DNA from 2 places in the Streptomyces sp. LZ34 genome. Region 2 is predicted to be linked to the other one. Evidence: predicted binding sites of a transcription regulator. Region 2 holds the regulator's gene; the other holds the start of a gene.
The links. The regulator HrcA, encoded in region 2, represses chaperone genes, less so after heat shock. The targets are predictions, from matches to a motif close to TTNGCACTCNGNNNNNCNGAGTGCNAA.

Region 1 (8,684 bases), 1.3 Mb from region 2:
GTCGCCGTCCGTCCACTGGGCGACCCGCGAGTTGATGGGCACCAGCAGCACGATCGACATCACCACGCTCGCCACGAGCAGCACGGTGGCCGTGAGGACCAGCGAGGCCTGCGCTCCGCCCCATGACTGAACGGCCCACACCGCCCCGAGCACCATCGAGCCGATGTACCAGAACGGCATGACCCGGCCGAGCACCCGGGCGCCGTCGCTCCGGGCCGCCAGACCGCCGTCCTCCGGGAGCCGGTCGAGGATCGGGTTGACGAACGCCGCCACCGCCAGCTCCACACCCACCATCAGCCCGACCACCACGACCGTGACAACAGCCAGTACGTCCTGCATGTGCCCTCCCAGGGCCCCAAATTTATGCTAGATGTTCGACGCTCGAATATCTAGCAGTGCTAGCAAACGGGGCGACAGTCACCCACGGCATCGACACGGCCGTCCGGATACCTCAGACCTCGAGCGCGTGCCCCGTCGTCGCGTCGACATGGTCGGGGATCTCGTCGTGGCGGTCGCCGACCGTCGGTGTCCCGGCGGGCTCGAAGAGGAGGATCGCGGCGCCGGCCGGGGCGTACGGCTTGTGTTCCGTGCCACGGGGGACGGTGAAGACCGCGCCCCGGGGAAGCCGGACCGTGCGTTCCCCGGCGGCCTCTCGCAGGGAGATATGCAGCTCCCCGTCCAGCACCAGGAAGAATTCGTCGGTGTCGTCGTGGACGTGCCAGATGTGCTCGCCCTCGACCTTGGCGACGCGCACGTCGTAGTCGTTGACGCGGGTGACGATGCGGGGGCTCCACAGCGCGTCGAAGGAGGCGAGGGCCTTGCCGAGGGCGATGGGTTCATTGTTCACGAGAGGAATCCTCGCCGGTTGCGCACAAGAGCGGTGAGCGCTAGGAATCGCATATGGCGCAAGGATCCTCGCAGGAAGTTCGAGAGGCGGGTCCGCACCGGGTCGTCGTGATCGTCGACGAGAATTCCAACCCCTTCGAGCTCGGCTGCGCGACCGAGATCTTCGGTCTGCGCAGGCCCGAGATCGGCCGCGATCTCTACAGCTTCCGGCTGTGTTCGCCCGAGCCCCACACGCTGATGCGAGATGGCTTCTTCACGCTCACGGGGGTCGCCGAGCTGGACGCGGCCGACACGGCGGACACCCTGATCGTCCCCAATCGGCCCGATGTCGAGGTGGCGCGCCGACCCGCCGTGCTGGCTGCGGTGCGGCGGGCGCACCGGGGCGGGGCGCGACTGGTGGGCTTCTGCAGCGGCGCCTTCACGCTCGCCGAAGCCGGGGTCCTCGACGGGCGCCGGGCCACCGCGCACTGGCAGTGGGCGGACTCCTTCCGGGCCCGTTTCCCATCCGTCCAGCTCGAAGAGGATGTGTTGTTCGTGGACGACGGCGACATCCTCACCGCCGCCGGGAGCGCCGCCGCGCTCGATCTCGGGCTGCACATCGTCCGCCGCGACCACGGCGCGGAAGTGGCCAACTCGGTGAGCCGACGGCTGGTCTTCGCGGCGCACCGGGAAGGAGGGCAGCGGCAGTTCATCGAACGCCCGGTGCCCGACCTCCCGGACGAGTCCCTGGCGCCCGTCCTGGCCTGGGCCCAGGAACGGCTGGACGTCCCGCTCACCGTGTCCGACCTCGCGGCGCGCGCGGCGGTCAGCCCGGCGACGCTGCACCGGCGCTTCCGGACGCAGTTGGGCACGACACCGCTGGCGTGGCTCACGGGGGAGCGGCTCACCCTGGCGTGCCGGCTGATCGAGCGGGGCGAGTCCCGTTTCGAGGTGGTCGCACGGCACAGCGGGCTCGGCACCGCCGCCAATCTACGCGCGCTCATGCGCCGCGAAATCGGCCTCACCCCGTCGGCGTACCGGCGCCGGTTCGGGGCCTGAGGGGACCGGCCGCCCTCGGAGCGTACGAAGCGTGGGCGGTCACACGGTCCCGAGCGCCCCCACCCGCGCCACCGCCACCGCCGTCTTGCCGCACACCCAGTGCGGATCCGGCCCCAACTCCGGCTCCACGTCCAGCGCGTGGAGATCGCCGCCCTCCGTGCACACCGGGCACAGCGGCCAGCGGCCGTACCGCTCGAGCAGGGCGTCCTGTACGTCCTGGGCCACCAGCCCGGCCACGTACGCGGCGCCCTCCGGCCACTGCTCGACCCACCATCTGCGGTGCGCGATGGAGTCCTCGACGAGCGAGACGATGTCCGCCTGGGCCACTTCGCCCGCCGCGAGATCGGCGAGCACCAGCGCCCGTGCCGCATGCAGTGCCTGTTCGAGCTTCATGAGACCCATTGTCACCTTTGAGCACAACCGGCGCCCGTCGGTACGCGCGAAGGGCGGCGGGGCAGAGCCCCGGGACGTCCCCTTGACGGCCCCCGATCGCCGAAAATATCTTTCAGTGGTGAGTAGCAAGCTGAAGGAAACTTTCATCGTGCCCGAAGCCACTCCACCCGCCCCCGCCGCCCTCGCGGCCAAGGTCCGTACCCTCGCGCCCTCCATGACCCGCTCCATGCAGCGCGTCGCCGAGGCCGTGGCGGGGGATCCGGCCGGCTGTGCCGCGCTCACCGTCACCGGGCTCGCCGAGCTCACCGGCACCAGCGAGGCCACCGTGGTCCGCACCTCGCGCCTGCTCGGCTACCCCGGCTACCGCGATCTGCGCCTCGCGCTCGCCGCGCTCGCCGCGCAGCAGGCGGCCGGCCGCGCCCCGGCCGTCACGGCCGACATCGCCGTCGACGATCCGATCGCCGACGTCGTCACCAAGCTCGCCCAGGAAGAGCAGCAGTGTCTGGCCGACACCGCCGCCGGGCTGGACACCAGCCAGCTCGAGGCGGCCGTCACCGCCCTCGCCACCGCCCGCCGGATCGACGTCTACGGCGTCGGCGCCTCCAGCCTGGTCGCCCAGGACCTGGTCCAGAAGCTGCTGCGGATCGGCCTGATAGCCCACGCACACGGCGACCCGCACCTCGCGGTCACCAACGCCGTGCAGCTGCACTCCGGCGACGTCGCCATCGCGATCACCCATTCGGGGCGCACCACCGACGTCATCGAGCCCCTGCGGGTCGCCTTCGAGCGCGGAGCCACCACCGTCGCGATCACCGGCCGCCCCGACGGCGAGGTCGCGCAGTACGCGGATTTCGTGCTCACCACGTCCACCGCCCGCGAGAGCGAGCTGCGCCCGGCGGCGATGTCCAGCCGCACCAGTCAACTTCTCGTCGTGGATTGCCTCTTCATAGGTGTGGCACAGCGTACGTACGAGGCGGCCGCGCCCGCGCTGTCGGCCTCGTACGAAGCTCTCGCCCACCGGCATGACCCCCGGCCCGGCCCCCGCTGACCGAGCGCTGACCGAGTCGGGACACCCCCCGTATCGGCGGGACCCCCGTTTCGGCGGGGCCCCGCCACCACCCCCGTACCGGAAAGAGCCGCTTCGCCATGACTTCCGCCGCTGACCAGGAACAGCTGCGCGCCCAGCTGGACACGCTCACCACCGAGGCGTTCCGCCCCGAACTCGCCGAGATCGACCGGCTGGAGACCATCGAGATCGCCCGCATCATGAACGGCGAGGACGCGGCCGTGCCCGCGGCCGTCGCCACCCAGCTCCCGCGGATCGCCGCCGCCATCGACGGCATCGCCGTGCGCATGGCCCGCGGCGGCCGGCTGATCTACGCGGGCGCGGGCACCGCCGGGCGGCTCGGCGTGCTCGACGCCAGCGAGTGCCCGCCCACCTTCAACACCGCCCCGGACCAGGTCGTCGGGCTGATCGCGGGCGGGCCCGCCGCCATGGTGACCTCCATCGAGGGCGCCGAGGACAGCAAGGAGCTGGCCGCCGCCGACCTCGACGCACTGGGCGTCGGAGCGGACGACAGCGTCGTCGGCATCTCCGCCTCCGGCCGCACCCCGTACGCGGTCGGCGCGGTCGAGCACGCCCGTCGGCTCGGCGCGCTCACCGTCGGACTGTCCTGCAACGCGGGCTCGGCGCTCGCGGCGGCCGCCGAGCACGGCATCGAGGTCGTGGTCGGGCCGGAGCTGCTCACCGGCTCCACCCGGCTGAAGGCGGGCACGGCCCAGAAGCTCGTGCTCAACATGGTCTCGACCATCACCATGATCCGGCTGGGCAAGACCTACGGAAACCTGATGGTCGATGTGCGCGCCTCGAACGAGAAGCTGCGCGCGCGCTCGCGCCGTATCGTCTCCCTCGCCACCGGCGCCCCCGATCCGCAGATCGAGGCCGCGCTGGCCGCCAGCGAAGGCGAGACGAAGCACGCCATCCTGGCCCTCCTCGGCGGGGTGGACGCCTCCACCGCCGCCCGGCTGCTGAGCGAGTCGGACGGCCACCTGCGGGCTGCCCTGGAGGCCGCACAGCCGTGATGACCGCGCGGTGAAACGCCGTCGGGGCGGCACCCTGGGAGAGGGTGCCGCCCCGACGTACCCGATGTTTCGGGCGGACAGCCGATCGACTTGAGGCGTCGATCAGAAGTCCATGTCACCGCCCGGCATGCCGCCCGGAGCGCCCGCCGCGGCGGCCTTCTCCGGCTTGTCGGCGATGACGGCCTCGGTGGTCAGGAACAGCGCGGCGATCGACGCGGCGTTCTGCAGCGCGGAGCGCGTGACCTTGGCCGGGTCGATGATGCCCTCGGCGATCAGGTCGACGTACTCGCCGGTCGCGGCGTTCAGGCCGTGGCCCGGGGTGAGGTTGCGCACCTTCTCCACCACGACGCCGCCCTCGAGGCCGGCGTTGACCGCGATCTGCTTCAACGGGGCCTCGAGCGCCAGGCGCACGGCCTGGGCGCCGGTGGCCTCGTCGCCGTCCAGCTCCAGCTTGTCGAAGACCGAGACGGTCTGGAGCAGGGCCACGCCACCACCGGCGACGATGCCCTCCTCCACGGCGGCCTTGGCGTTGCGCACCGCGTCCTCGATGCGGTGCTTGCGCTCCTTGAGCTCGACCTCGGTGGCGGCACCGGCCTTGATGACGGCCACGCCGCCGGCCAGCTTCGCCAGGCGCTCCTGCAGCTTCTCCCGGTCGTAGTCCGAGTCCGAGGACTCGATCTCGGCGCGGATCTGGTTGACGCGGCCCTGCACCTGGTCGGTGTCGCCGGCGCCGTCCACGATGGTGGTCTCGTCCTTGGTGACGGTCACCTTGCGGGCACGGCCGAGCAGGTCGACGCCCGCGTTCTCCAGCTTGAGGCCGACCTCCTCGGAGATGACGGTGCCACCGGTGAGGATGGCGATGTCGCCGAGCATGGCCTTGCGGCGGTCACCGAAGCCCGGGGCCTTGACGGCGACGGACTTGAAGGTGCCACGGATCTTGTTGACGACCAGGGTCGCCAGGGCCTCGCCCTCGATGTCCTCGGCGATGATCAGCAGCGGCTTGCCCGACTGCATGACCTTCTCCAGCAGCGGGAGGAGGTCCTTCACGCTGGTGATCTTCGAGTTGACGATCAGGATGTACGGGTCGTCGAGCGACGCCTCCATACGCTCCATGTCGGTGGCGAAGTACGGGGAGATGTAGCCCTTGTCGAAGCGCATGCCCTCGGTGAGCTCGAGTTCGAGCCCGAAGGTCTGCGACTCCTCGACGGTGATGACGCCTTCCTTGCCGACCTTGTCCATCGCCTCGGCGATGAGCTCGCCGATCTGGGTGTCGGCGGCGGAGATGGAGGCGGTGGAGGCGATCTGCTCCTTGGTCTCCACGTCCTTGGCCTGCTCGAGCAGCTGGGCGGAGACGGCCTCGACGGCCTTCTCGATGCCGCGCTTGAGGGCCATCGGGTTGGCGCCCGCGGCTACGTTCCGCAGGCCCTCCTTGACCAGCGCCTGGGCGAGGACGGTCGCGGTCGTCGTGCCGTCACCGGCGACGTCGTCCGTCTTCTTCGCGACCTCCTTGACCAGCTCGGCGCCGATCTTCTCGTACGGGTCCTCGAGCTCGATCTCCTTGGCGATGGACACACCATCGTTGGTGATCGTGGGGGCGCCCCACTTCTTCTCGAGGACGACGTTGCGGCCCTTGGGGCCGAGGGTGACCTTGACGGCGTCGGCGAGCTGGTTCATCCCGCGCTCGAGGCCGCGCCGCGCCTCCTCGTCGAACGCGATGATCTTGGCCATGTGAAGTGGTCCTCCCAAGACGGGGTGGATTGCTCCGGACCGCGCCTGGCGCCCGCGACGGACGGTCTGCCTGCCCTGCGGTTCCTTGCCCCGCACGGCCTGACGGACCTCACCAACCCGATCCTTCTGTCACTCTCACTCTTAGAGTGCTAACGCCAATGATTAGCACTCGACCCCCGAGAGTGCAAGCGTGAGTGGGTGACAGGACGGGACAAGCTGGTCGTCTGCACCCACGTCAAAGGGCCCGTTCCCCCAGGGGGTACGGGCCCTTTGAACGGTCCAGTCAGCTGCCTCGCGTCGGCGCGCTTCAGCCAACAGCCACGCGGACCATGTCCGCCTGCGGCCCCTTCTGACCCTGCGAGATCTCGAACTCGACCCGCTGGCCTTCCTCGAGGGTGCGGTAACCGTCCATCTGGATCGCGCTGTAGTGGACGAACACGTCCGCACCACCGTCGACCGCGATGAAGCCGTACCCCTTCTCCGCGTTGAACCACTTGACGGTGCCCTGAGCCATTCCTAACTCCCCTATTGCTGGCCCTTGCGCAGGACCGCACTCCGCGGACCCGGGTCAGACCTCACCCCCCGAGTCGAGGGGGGTGTGCGCCGGAACGCGTCGACCGCCGCTGAATGTATCTGTCCCACTGCCCTGTGCAACAGGTCAATCGGACGAGAATTCTGGCGACGGTCGAACGGTAATAAGCGGCAAATTCCTGCGAATTCAGGGCAAGCAGGGCCGGACATAAGGGATTAACCCGGCAATTCGCGCGCACACTTCACGCACAAGTTGACGAGTTCTCATATGCGGTCGGCGCGGAGGCCGCCAGAAGCCGACAGAAGGGGATCGCTTCAACTGTATCGCGGTTCTAAACACGGAATCGCCTCGTCCGTTTCTATCAGGACGAGGCGATTCCGTTTACCTCGGGGGGTACAACCGGGCCGTGAGCGGCTCAGCAGCCGCCCGCGACCGCCGGAATGATCGAGACACCGGCGCCGTCCGGGGTCGCCGTCTCCAGGCCTTCCGCGAAGCGCACGTCGTCGTCGTTGATGTAGACGTTGACGAAACGGCGCAGCTTGCCGGTCTCGTCCAGAACGCGGGCCGCGATGCCCTGGTGATTGCGGTCCAGGTCCGCCAGGACCTCGGCGAGGGTCGCCCCATCGGCGCTGACCTCGGCCTGCCCGCCGGTGTAGGTGCGCAGGATGGTGGGGATTCGGACATTGACGCTCATGAGCGTTTCACCTTCTGTGGGAATTGCAGCGGGGGCGAGGGACGAATTCAAGCCAGCTGGTTTGAGCCGGGCCGATTCAGGCCAGACCAGCTTCGCGGAACGCGTCGAGACTCGGGCGGATCACCGCCGTGGGCCCACTCGTCGGGGCGACCGCGTCGAGCGTCTTGAGGCCGTCTCCGGTGTTGAGCACAACGGTGGTGAGGGCGGGGTCCAGCACCCCGTTCTCGAGCAGCTTCTTCGTCACGCCCAGGGTCACCCCGCCCGCGGTCTCCGCGAAGATCCCCTCCGTACGGGCCAGCAGCTTGATCGCCGCGACGACCTGCTCGTCGTTCACGTCCTCAACCGCCCCGCCCGTGCGGCGCGCGATGTCCAGCACATACGGCCCGTCCGCCGGGTTGCCGATGGCCAGCGACTTGGCGATGGTGTTCGGCTTCTGCGGCCGCACCACGTCGTGGCCCGCCTTGAAGGCGGTGGAGACCGGGGAGCAGCCCTCGGCCTGAGCGCCGAAGATCTTGTAGGGCTTGTCCTCGACCAGGCCGAGCGCGATGAGCTCCTTCAGCCCCTTGTCGATCTTCGTGAGCTGCGAGCCGGACGCGATCGGGATGACCAGCTGGTCCGGCAGCCGCCAGCCGAGCTGTTCGCAGATCTCGTACGCGAGGGTCTTGGACCCCTCCGCGTAGTACGGCCGGAGGTTGACGTTGACAAAGCCCCAGCCCTCGCCCGCCGGGTCGCCGATCAGCTCGCTGCAGAAGCGGTTGACGTCGTCGTACGTGCCCTCGATGGCGACCAGGTCGCCGCCGTAGACCGCGGCCATGACGACCTTGCCCTGCTCCAGGTCGTGCGGGATGAAGGTGCAGGAGCGCAGGCCCGCGCGGGCCGCCGCGGCGCCGACCGCGCCCGCGAGGTTGCCGGTGGAGGAGCAGGAGAGGGTGGTGAAGCCGAAGGCGCGCGCGGCCTCGACGGCCTGGGCGACGACGCGGTCCTTGAAGGAGTGCGTCGGGTTCCCGGAGTCGTCCTTGATGTACAGCTCGCCGGTCACACCCAGCTCGCGGGCCAGGTTGTCGGCCTTCACCAGCTTGGTGAAGCCGGGGTTGATGTTGGGCTTGTCGGCCACGTCCGCCGGGACGGGCAGCAGCGGGGCGTAGCGCCAGATGTTGTTCGGGCCGGCTTCGATCCGCCGGCGCAGCCCCTCGGGGTCGCCGGTCGGCAGGTCGTACGCGACTTCGAGCGGTCCGAAACACTCCACACAGGCGAAAATGGGGCCGAGGGGGAAACGCTCACCGCACTCGCGACAGGACAGGGCGACGGCGGGGCCGAGCGAAACGGAAGAACCGGCAGAACCTGCGGAACCAGAAGAAGCGGTTGAACTTT
Region 2 (8,684 bases):
CCTTCCGCAGCCCCGAGGTGAGGTGGTGCACCTGGGGGTAGGCGGCCGGGGCGTATCGGCCGTGCTCGCGCATAAAGCGGTTGACCAGCCCGCGCGCGGGGCGCCCGGAGAAGGCGCGGGTCAGCTCCGTACGGCCGAACACCGGGTCGGTCATGGCCCGCTTGTGCAGGGCGTTGGCCCCCGACTCGGGGCAGACCAGGAACGCGGTCCCCAGCTGGGCCGCGACCGCGCCCGCCGCCAGCGCCCCGGCGATCTGCGAGCCGCGCATCAGCCCGCCCGCCGCGATGACCGGAATCTGCACGACCTCCCGGACCAGCGCGAGCAGCGACAGCAGGCCGAACCCGGCGCCCGTCCCGTCGGCGCGCGGGTCGTCGCGGTGGGTGCCCTGGTGGCCGCCCGCCTCGACGCCCTGTACGCACACGGCGTCGGCGCCCGCCCACTGGGCGGACTGCGCCTCGGCGGGCGAGGTCACGGTCACCACCGTCCGCGTCCCGGCCCTGCCGAAGGCGTCGAGGACGGCGCGGGTGGGGCAGCCGAAGGTGAACGAGACGACCGGGACCGGGTCGTCGAGGAGGATCGCCAGCTTGGCGTCGTACGCGTCGTCGGAGCCCGCGTCGGGGTCGCCCAGCGGGGTGTCGTACCAGGCCGCCTCCCCGGCGAGCTGCTCCCGGTAGACCTCCACGGCGGCGGGGTCGGCGGTGAGCGGCTGCGGCATGAACAGGTTCACGCCGAAGGGCCGGGCGGTCTCCCCCCGCAGCTGCTTGATCTCCTGGTACATCGCCTCCGGCGTCTTGTAGCCGGCGGCGAGGAACCCGAGGCCGCCGGCCTCGGAGACGGTGGCGGCCAACTGCGAGCAGGAGGCCCCGCCCGCCATCGGGGCCTGCACGATCGGGTACCGAAAGAGATCGGTCAGCGCGGAGGACATGGCGACATCGTGTCATGTCCTCCGCGCCGGTCAGAACCCGGCTCAGGGCCGCGCCCTTCGGGTCGGGCCAGCCGCCTAACGCCCGTTGAACGCATCCTTCAAGCGCGAGAACAACCCCTGCTGCCCTGGCTTACTCCATCCCCCGGGGGCCACCCCCGGACCCCCGGCCGGGCGCCTACCGCCCGTTGAACGCATCCTTCAGACGCGAGAACAACCCCTGCTGCCCTGGCTTGAATTCGCCCACCGGCCGCTCCTCGCCCCGCAGCTTGGCCAGCCGCCGCAGCAGCTCCTCCTGCTCCGGGTCGAGCTTGGCCGGGGTCTGCACCTCGACATGGACGATCAGGTCGCCGCGGCCGCCGCCGCGCAGGTGGGTGACGCCGCGCTGGTGGAGCGGGATCGACTGGCCGGACTGGGTGCCGGGCCGGATGTCGACCTCCTCCAGGCCGTCGAGCGTCTCCAGGGGCACCTTCGTGCCCAGCGACGCCGCCGTCATCGGGATGGTCACCGTGCAGTGCAGGTCGTCGCCCCGGCGCTGGAAGACCGGGTGCGGCAGTTCGTGGATCTCCACGTACAGATCGCCCGCCGGGCCGCCGCCCGGGCCGACCTCGCCCTCGCCGGCGAGCTGGATCCGGGTGCCGTTGTCCACACCGGCCGGGATCTTCACGGTCAGCGTCCGGCGCGAGCGGATCCGCCCGTCGCCCGCGCACTCCGGGCACGGGGTCGGCACCACGGTGCCGAAGCCCTGGCACTGCGGGCACGGCCGGGAGGTCATGACCTGGCCGAGGAAGGACCGCGTCACCTGGGACACCTCGCCCCGGCCGCGGCACATGTCACAGGTCTGCGCCGAGGTGCCGGGCGCCGCGCCCTCGCCGCTGCACGTCGTACAGACGACCGCGGTGTCGACCTGGATGTCCTTGGTGGTCCCGAAGGCCGCCTCGGTCAGCTCCACATCGAGGCGGATCATGGCGTCCTGGCCGCGCCGGGTCCTGGACCTCGGGCCGCGCTGCGACGCGGTGCCGAAGAAGGCGTCCATGATGTCGGAGAAGTTGCCGAAGCCCGCGCCGAAGCCGCCCGCGCCGCCCCCGGCGCCGCCCGAGGCGGACAGCGGGTCCCCGCCCAGGTCGTAGACCTGCTTCTTCTGAGGATCGGACAAGACCTCGTAGGCGGCGTTGATCTCCTTGAACCGCTCCTGGGTCTTGGGATCCGGATTCACGTCCGGGTGCAGCTCACGCGCGAGCCGGCGGAATGCCTTCTTGATCTCGTCCTGCGAGGCATCACGCCGCACGCCCAGGACTGCGTAGTAGTCCGTCGCCACTTACGACTCCGCCAGGATCTGTCCGACGTAACGTGCCACTGCGCGTACCGCTCCCATCGTTCCGGGGTAGTCCATGCGGGTCGGTCCGACCACGCCGAGTTTGGCGACCGCCTCGTCGCCCGAACCGTAGCCGACTGCCACGACCGAAGTGGAATTCAGGCCCTCGTGAGCATTCTCATGCCCGATCCGTACGGTCATGCCCGAGTCCTTCGCCTCGCCGAGCAGCTTGAGCAGAACGACCTGCTCCTCCAGCGCTTCGAGCACGGGCCGGATCGTCAGGGGGAAATCATGCCCGAAGCGGGTGAGATTGGCGGTGCCGCCGATCATCAGCCGCTCCTCGGTCTCTTCGACCAGCGTCTCCAGCAGGGTGGCCAGGACCGTCGAGACGGTCCCCCGGTCCTCCTGCTCGAAGGCCTCGGGCAGGTCCTGCACCAGCCGCGGCACATCCGAGAACCGCCGGCCCACGACCCGGCTGTTCAGCCGGGCCCGCAGATCCGCGAGCGACTCCTCGCTCACGGGCGCCGGGCAGTCCACCATGCGCTGCTCGACCCGGCCGGTGTCGGTGATCAGCACCAGCATCACCCGCGCCGGGCTCATCGCCAGCAGCTCCACATGGCGGACCGTCGAGCGGGTCAGCGAGGGATACTGCACCACCGCGACCTGCCGGGTCAGCTGCGCGAGCAGCCGGACCGTGCGCCCCACCACATCGTCGAGGTCCACGGCGCCGTCCAGGAAGTTCTGGATGGCCCGCCGCTCCGGCGTGGACAGGGGCTTCACCCCGGCCAGCTTGTCGACGAAGAGCCGGTAGCCCTTGTCCGTGGGGATGCGCCCGGCGCTGGTGTGCGGCTGGGCGATATAGCCATCGTCCTCCAGCGCCGCCATGTCGTTGCGCACCGTGGCCGGGGAGACGCCCAGCCGGTGCCGCTCGGTGAGCGCCTTGGAGCCGACCGGCTCCTCCGTGCCCACATAGTCCTGGACGATCGCACGCAGTACCTCGAGTCTGCGTTCGCTGAGCACCGCGCACCTCCAGTCCAGCCGTCTCATCAGGTCTTCCCCCTGGCACTCAATGGTCACGAGTGCCAGAACCCCTCAGCCAGTGTACGGCGGGGTGCCGTGGCCGGGGCAAGAGCCGCCGCTTTGCCACTGCCCCTGTTGGCGTCGTTGGCGTCTGTTGGCGTCTCGGTTTGCCTCTGCCCCCGCTAGCGTCTCCGTATGGACACCCGTTGGGAAGAGGCGCGCTGGGAAGATCTCGCGCCGTCCGTCGCCCGGTGCCGTCTGCCCGGCTGGGACGCGACCGTCGGCGCGATCGCCGGCCGGACCGGCGTCCTGGTCGTCGACACCGGCGCCGACCTGGCCGAGGGTGCCTGGGTACGCCGCGAGATCACCCGGCTCTTCGGCCGCCGCCCCACTCACATCGCCCTCACCCACCCCCACTTCGACCATGTCTTCGGCACCGCCGCCTTCGCGGGCTGCGAGGTGTACGGGGCCGCCGGGCTCGACGAGCTGCTGCGCCGCGAGCGGGACACGCTGCGCGAGGACGCGGTGCGCCACGGCGCGGACCCCGACGCCGCCGCCGGGGCCGCCGACCATCTCGTACGCCCGCACCACCTGGTGTGCGGCGAGCTCACCCTGGACCTGGGCGACCGGCCCGTCCTGCTGGCGAACGTGGGCCCCGGCCACACCGCCCACGACCTGGCCGTCCTCGTCCCCGGCCAGGCCCCGGGCGAGCCCGAGGTGGTCTTCTGCGGCGATCTGGTCGAGGAGTCGGGACCGCCCCAGGCGGGCGCCGACGCGATCCCCGGACAGTGGCCCGCCGCCCTGGACCGGCTGCTCGCCCTCGGCGGCGAGGACGCGCTGTACGTCCCCGGGCACGGCGCCGCCGTGGACGCCCGTTTCGTCCGGGCGCAGCGCGATGAGCTCGCCGCTCGTTTCGGCGTGTCCTCCTGACGCCGGCGCTAGGGTCACTCGGATGCGACAGTACGACCCGGACCTGACCCCGCCCTGGAAGCGCCAGGCGCCCGCGCCCGAGGTGCCCGCCGAGCCCGACCTGGTCGTCGAGGAGGTCACCACCGGGTTCTGCGGCGCCGTGATCCGCTGCGAGAAGACCGCGCAGGGCCCCACGGTGACTCTGGAGGACCGCTTCGGCAAACACCGGGTCTTCCCCATGGAACCGCGCGGCTTCCTCCTGGAGGGCCGCGTCGTCACCCTGGTGCGCCCCCGCGCCGCCGCCCCCACGGCCCCGCGCCGCACCGCCTCCGGCTCCCTCGCCCTCCCTCAGGCCCGCGCGCGCGTCGCCCGCGCGGGGCGCATCTACGTGGAGGGGCGCCACGACGCGGAGCTCGTCGAGCGGGTGTGGGGGGACGACCTGCGCATCGAGGGCGTGGTCGTGGAGTACCTGGAGGGCATCGACGACCTGCCCGCGATCGTCCGCGACTTCTCCCCCGGCCCCGACGCCCGCCTCGGCGTGCTGGTCGACCACCTGGTCCCGGGCACGAAGGAGTCCCGTATCGCGGCCGAGGTCACCGGCGAGCACGTGCTGATCGTCGGGCACCCCTACATCGACGTGTGGGAGGCCGTGAAGCCCTCCTCGGTCGGCATTGCCGCCTGGCCGACGGTGCCGCACGGCCAGGACTGGAAGACGGGCGTCTGCCGGGCGCTGGGGTGGCCCGAGAACACGGGGGCGGCCTGGCAGAGGATCCTGTCCTCGGTCCGCTCCTACAAGGACCTGGAGCCGACCCTGCTGGGGCGGGTGGAGGAGCTGATCGACCATGTGACCGTGGGCGGTCCGGACGGGCCGTAGCGGGGCCCGTCCGGGCGTCGGGGCATGCGAGCGTCACGTCATCCGGGCGTCGGGTCACCCGGGCGTCGGGTCATCCTCACGCCGTCGGGTCAGGCGGGCGTCCGGACAGGTGTCAGTCCACCAGATCGCGCACCACCGCGTCGGCCAGCAGCCGCCCCCGCAGGGTCAGCACCGCCCGGCCCTCGCCGTACGGCTCCGGCTCCAGCAGGCCGTCCGCCACGGCCCGGGCCGCCGCGGCGGCGCCCGCCGGGGCCAGCAGGTCCAGCGGGCAGCCCTCCACAAGCCGCAGCTCCAGCAGGATCCGCTCCACCCGGCGCTCCTCGTCGGTCAGCATCTCGCGGCCCGCCCCCGGGGACCGGCCCTCGCTCAGCGCCTGCGCGTACGCGCCGGGGTGCTTCACGTTCCACCAGCGCACGCCGCCCACATGGCTGTGCGCGCCGGGACCGGCGCCCCACCAGTCCGCGCCGCGCCAGTACAGCTCGTTGTGGCGGCACCGGCCGGCGTCCGACGTGGCCCAGTTCGACACCTCGTACCAGCGGAACCCGGCCGCCGACAGCGTCTCCTCCGCGATGAGATACCGATCGGCGTGCACATCGTCGTCGGTCATCGGGACCTCGCCGCGCCGGATCCGCCGGGCGAGCTGGGTGCCCTCCTCGACGATCAGCGCGTACGCCGACACATGGTCGGGCCCGGCGCCCAGCGCGGCCTCCAGCGAGGCGCGCCAGTCCTCGTCGCTCTCCCCCGGCGTGCCGTAGATCAGGTCCAGGTTCACATGGTCGAACCCGGCCGCCCGAGCCTCGGCCACGCACGCCTCCGGGCGGCCCGGGGTGTGGGTGCGGTCCAGCACCCGCAGGACATGCTGCCGGGCGCTCTGCATCCCGAACGAGACCCGGTTGAACCCGGCCTCCCGCAGCTGTTCCAGATACCGCGGGTCGACCGACTCCGGGTTGGCCTCGGTGGTGACCTCGGCCCCCTCCGCCAGCCCGAACTCGTCCCGGATGGCGCCGAGCATCCGCCCGAGGTCGGCGGCGGCCAGCAGGGTCGGGGTGCCGCCCCCGACGAACACGGTCTCGACCGGCCGGGGGTCGTCCCCCAGCACCTTGCGGGCGAGGCGGACCTCCTCGGCGACCATCTCGGCGTAGTTGTCGCGGGAAGCGAGCACGCCGCCGGAACCGCGCAGCTCAGTGGCGGTGTAGGTGTTGAAGTCGCAGTACCCGCAGCGCGTCGCGCAGTAGGGCACATGCAGATAGAACCCGAGCGGCCGGTGTGCCGCCCCGGCCACGGCGCTCGCGGGCAGCGCGCCGTCCTCGGGCATGGGCTCGCCATCGGGCAGTACGGAAGGCATGCCCCCCATTGTCCGCCATCGGGGCAGCGCCCCGAACGCCTCGCGGCCTGGGGCGGCCCGCCCCAGGCCTCCGAGCCCCCCCACGCGGTGGAACCCCGCCCCCGGTGTCGGGTAGGGACGGGGGGAGGGAGAGATCCGTCCGGGCGCCGCCCCTACCGCGCCCGCAGCACCAGCATCGCCAGATCGTCGTCCGGCGGCTCGACCGCGAACGCGTGCACCGCCTGCCGGATCCGCTCCGCCACATCCCCCGCGTCCAGCCCCACGCAGTCGCCGAGCAGCGACGCCAGCCCGTCCCCGTCGTCGAACTGCCGGGCGCCCGATCTGTGCTCCGTGACCCCGTCCGTCACACACACCAGCGTCTCCCCGGGCGCCAGCTCGAAGGTCTCGCTCTCGTACGTGACGTCGTCCACGACGCCCAGCAGGATCTGCGGCTCGGCGACGGTGCGCACCGACCCGTCGGGCCGGAGCACCAGGGGCAGCGGATGTCCCGCGCTGGCGAGCGTGCAGCGGATGCCGTCCTCGCCGTCCTCGCCCAGCGGCACGAGCTCCCCGTACAGCAGCGACAGGAACCGCGACACCCCGCCGCCCACCGGCAGCCCCACGCCCGCCGCCACGGCCTCCGCCGCGCCCTCGACCGCGGCCTCGACGGCCTCCTCCCCCAGCATCCGGTTGAGCCGTTCCAGGACCGCCCCCACGCCGTATCCCTCGCGCGCCAGCAGCCGCAGCCAGGGCCGTACGAGCCCGGTCACCACGGCCGCCTCCGGCCCGTTCCCGCACACATCGCCCAGGACGAAGACCCAGCGGCCGTTCCCCGCCGGGAAGATGTCGTAGAAGTCGCCCCCGGCCGAGATGCCGCCGGTCGGCTCGTACACCACCGCCGACTCCACGCCCGGGATCCGCGCGATATGGGACGGCAGCAGCCCGCGCTGCAGCACCCGGCTGATCGTCGCCTGCCGCGTGTACTGCCGGGCGGACGACAGCGCGAGCGCGACCCGGCGGGCGAAGTCCTCGACCAGGTCGGCCACCTCGCCCGGCACTCGCATCAGCCCGGCCCGGCCGAGCAGCAGCGTGCCGACGGTGCGCCCGTTCGCGATGAGGCGGCAGGCCAGGGCCGCGCCGCCGGGCCCGTAGGCGGAGGGGTCGCTGGGCCACGCCCAGGGCACGGCTCGGCCGCGCGCGGTGGCGGGCAGCTCCAGCGGCTCCTTCTCGAGCACCTGGCGGAGGGTCTCGATCCGGCTCTCGCTCGCGTGCCACACCTGGGCGAGCCGCGGCGGGCCGCCTTCCGCGTCGAGCCACACCGCGCTCCAGTCGGCGAACCGCGGCACGAGCAGCTGGGCGGCCAGCGAGGTCACCATGTCCTCGTCGAACTGCCCGGCCAGCAGCTCGGACGCCTCGGCGAGGAAGGACAGCGCGCCCTCCCGGACCCAGTCGGCGTCGGTGTGGCGGACGCCGACGCGCCGGGGGGCGGGGGCCAGGAGTTCGACGGCGTACGCATCGCCACTCAGCGAGTCGCCGCTCGACGGGTCGCCCTTCAGCGAGTCGTCCTTCAGCGAGTCGTCCTTTGAGGAGTCCCCGTTGAGGGAGCCGTCCTTGGGGGAGCCGTCGGTGGGCAGTGAGCCACCCGGAAGCGGCTCACCCGGAAGCGGTTCGCTCGGAAGGGCGACGGCCTCGGCCGGGGTGACGGGCAATTGGAACCACACCGTCTTGCTGTCCCGGCGATAGGCCGTGCCCCAGCATTCGGCGAGCTCGGCGACCAGCCGCAGCCCGTGTCCGCCGCACCCCGGCTCCTCGCCCCCGTCGGGAGGCTCGCCGCGCAGGAAACGGGTGGGGTGATGGTCGGTCACCTCGACGACCACGGAGGGCACTTCCCCGTCTCCGGTTAAGACGTCCAGCGCACAGCTCACCTCGACCGCCGTCCCGGCGTGCACCACGGCGTTGGTGACCAGTTCGCTCACCAGCAGCACGACCTCGTCCGCGACCCCGTCGGGGATCCGGCCGACGGCGGGGAAGTCGAGCGAGGTCCAGTCCGCGAGGGCCGTGCGGGCGAACCGGCGCGCGGCGGAGGCCGCCAGCGGATTGCCGGGCAGGCTGGTGCGCGCGGCGGCGATCCGAGCGGCCGGCACGGCCCCGGGCACGGCTACGAGCGCCGGCCCCGGCCCGGATCCGGGCCGGGGGCGAGGCACTACACCCGGCACCGCCCCCGGCGCCGGATCAGATGAGACAGAAGCAGGTGTGGCAGAAGAAGGCGTCCCCACTGTGCGGCTCCTGAGCAGTCCCGGCGTAACGCCGTAGTCCGACA

Region 1: groL (chaperonin GroEL) is a predicted target of HrcA. The motif match lies at 6,250-6,276, and genes of this name have one in related genera.

The regions. Positions count from the first base shown of each region.
Region 1 is NZ_CM132680.1:7,145,863-7,154,546, reverse strand. It holds gene ACWY4P_RS29600 (anthrone oxygenase family protein) at 1-339, opposite strand, end outside; gene ACWY4P_RS29595 (cupin domain-containing protein) at 452-847, opposite strand; gene ACWY4P_RS29590 (GlxA family transcriptional regulator) at 901-1,884, shown strand; gene ACWY4P_RS29585 (hypothetical protein) at 1,924-2,286, opposite strand; gene ACWY4P_RS29580 (MurR/RpiR family transcriptional regulator) at 2,396-3,325, shown strand; gene murQ (N-acetylmuramic acid 6-phosphate etherase) at 3,424-4,359, shown strand; gene groL (chaperonin GroEL) at 4,462-6,087, opposite strand; gene ACWY4P_RS29565 (cold-shock protein) at 6,395-6,601, opposite strand; gene ACWY4P_RS29560 (MoaD/ThiS family protein) at 7,035-7,313, opposite strand; gene thrC (threonine synthase) at 7,390-8,684, opposite strand, start outside.
Region 2 is NZ_CM132680.1:8,477,045-8,485,728, reverse strand. It holds gene ACWY4P_RS35730 (nitronate monooxygenase) at 1-925, opposite strand, end outside; gene dnaJ (molecular chaperone DnaJ) at 1,101-2,240, opposite strand; gene hrcA (heat-inducible transcriptional repressor HrcA) at 2,241-3,257, opposite strand; gene ACWY4P_RS35715 (MBL fold metallo-hydrolase) at 3,453-4,187, shown strand; gene ACWY4P_RS35710 (DUF3097 domain-containing protein) at 4,210-5,040, shown strand; gene hemW (radical SAM family heme chaperone HemW) at 5,153-6,385, opposite strand; gene ACWY4P_RS35700 (SpoIIE family protein phosphatase) at 6,538-8,684, opposite strand, start outside.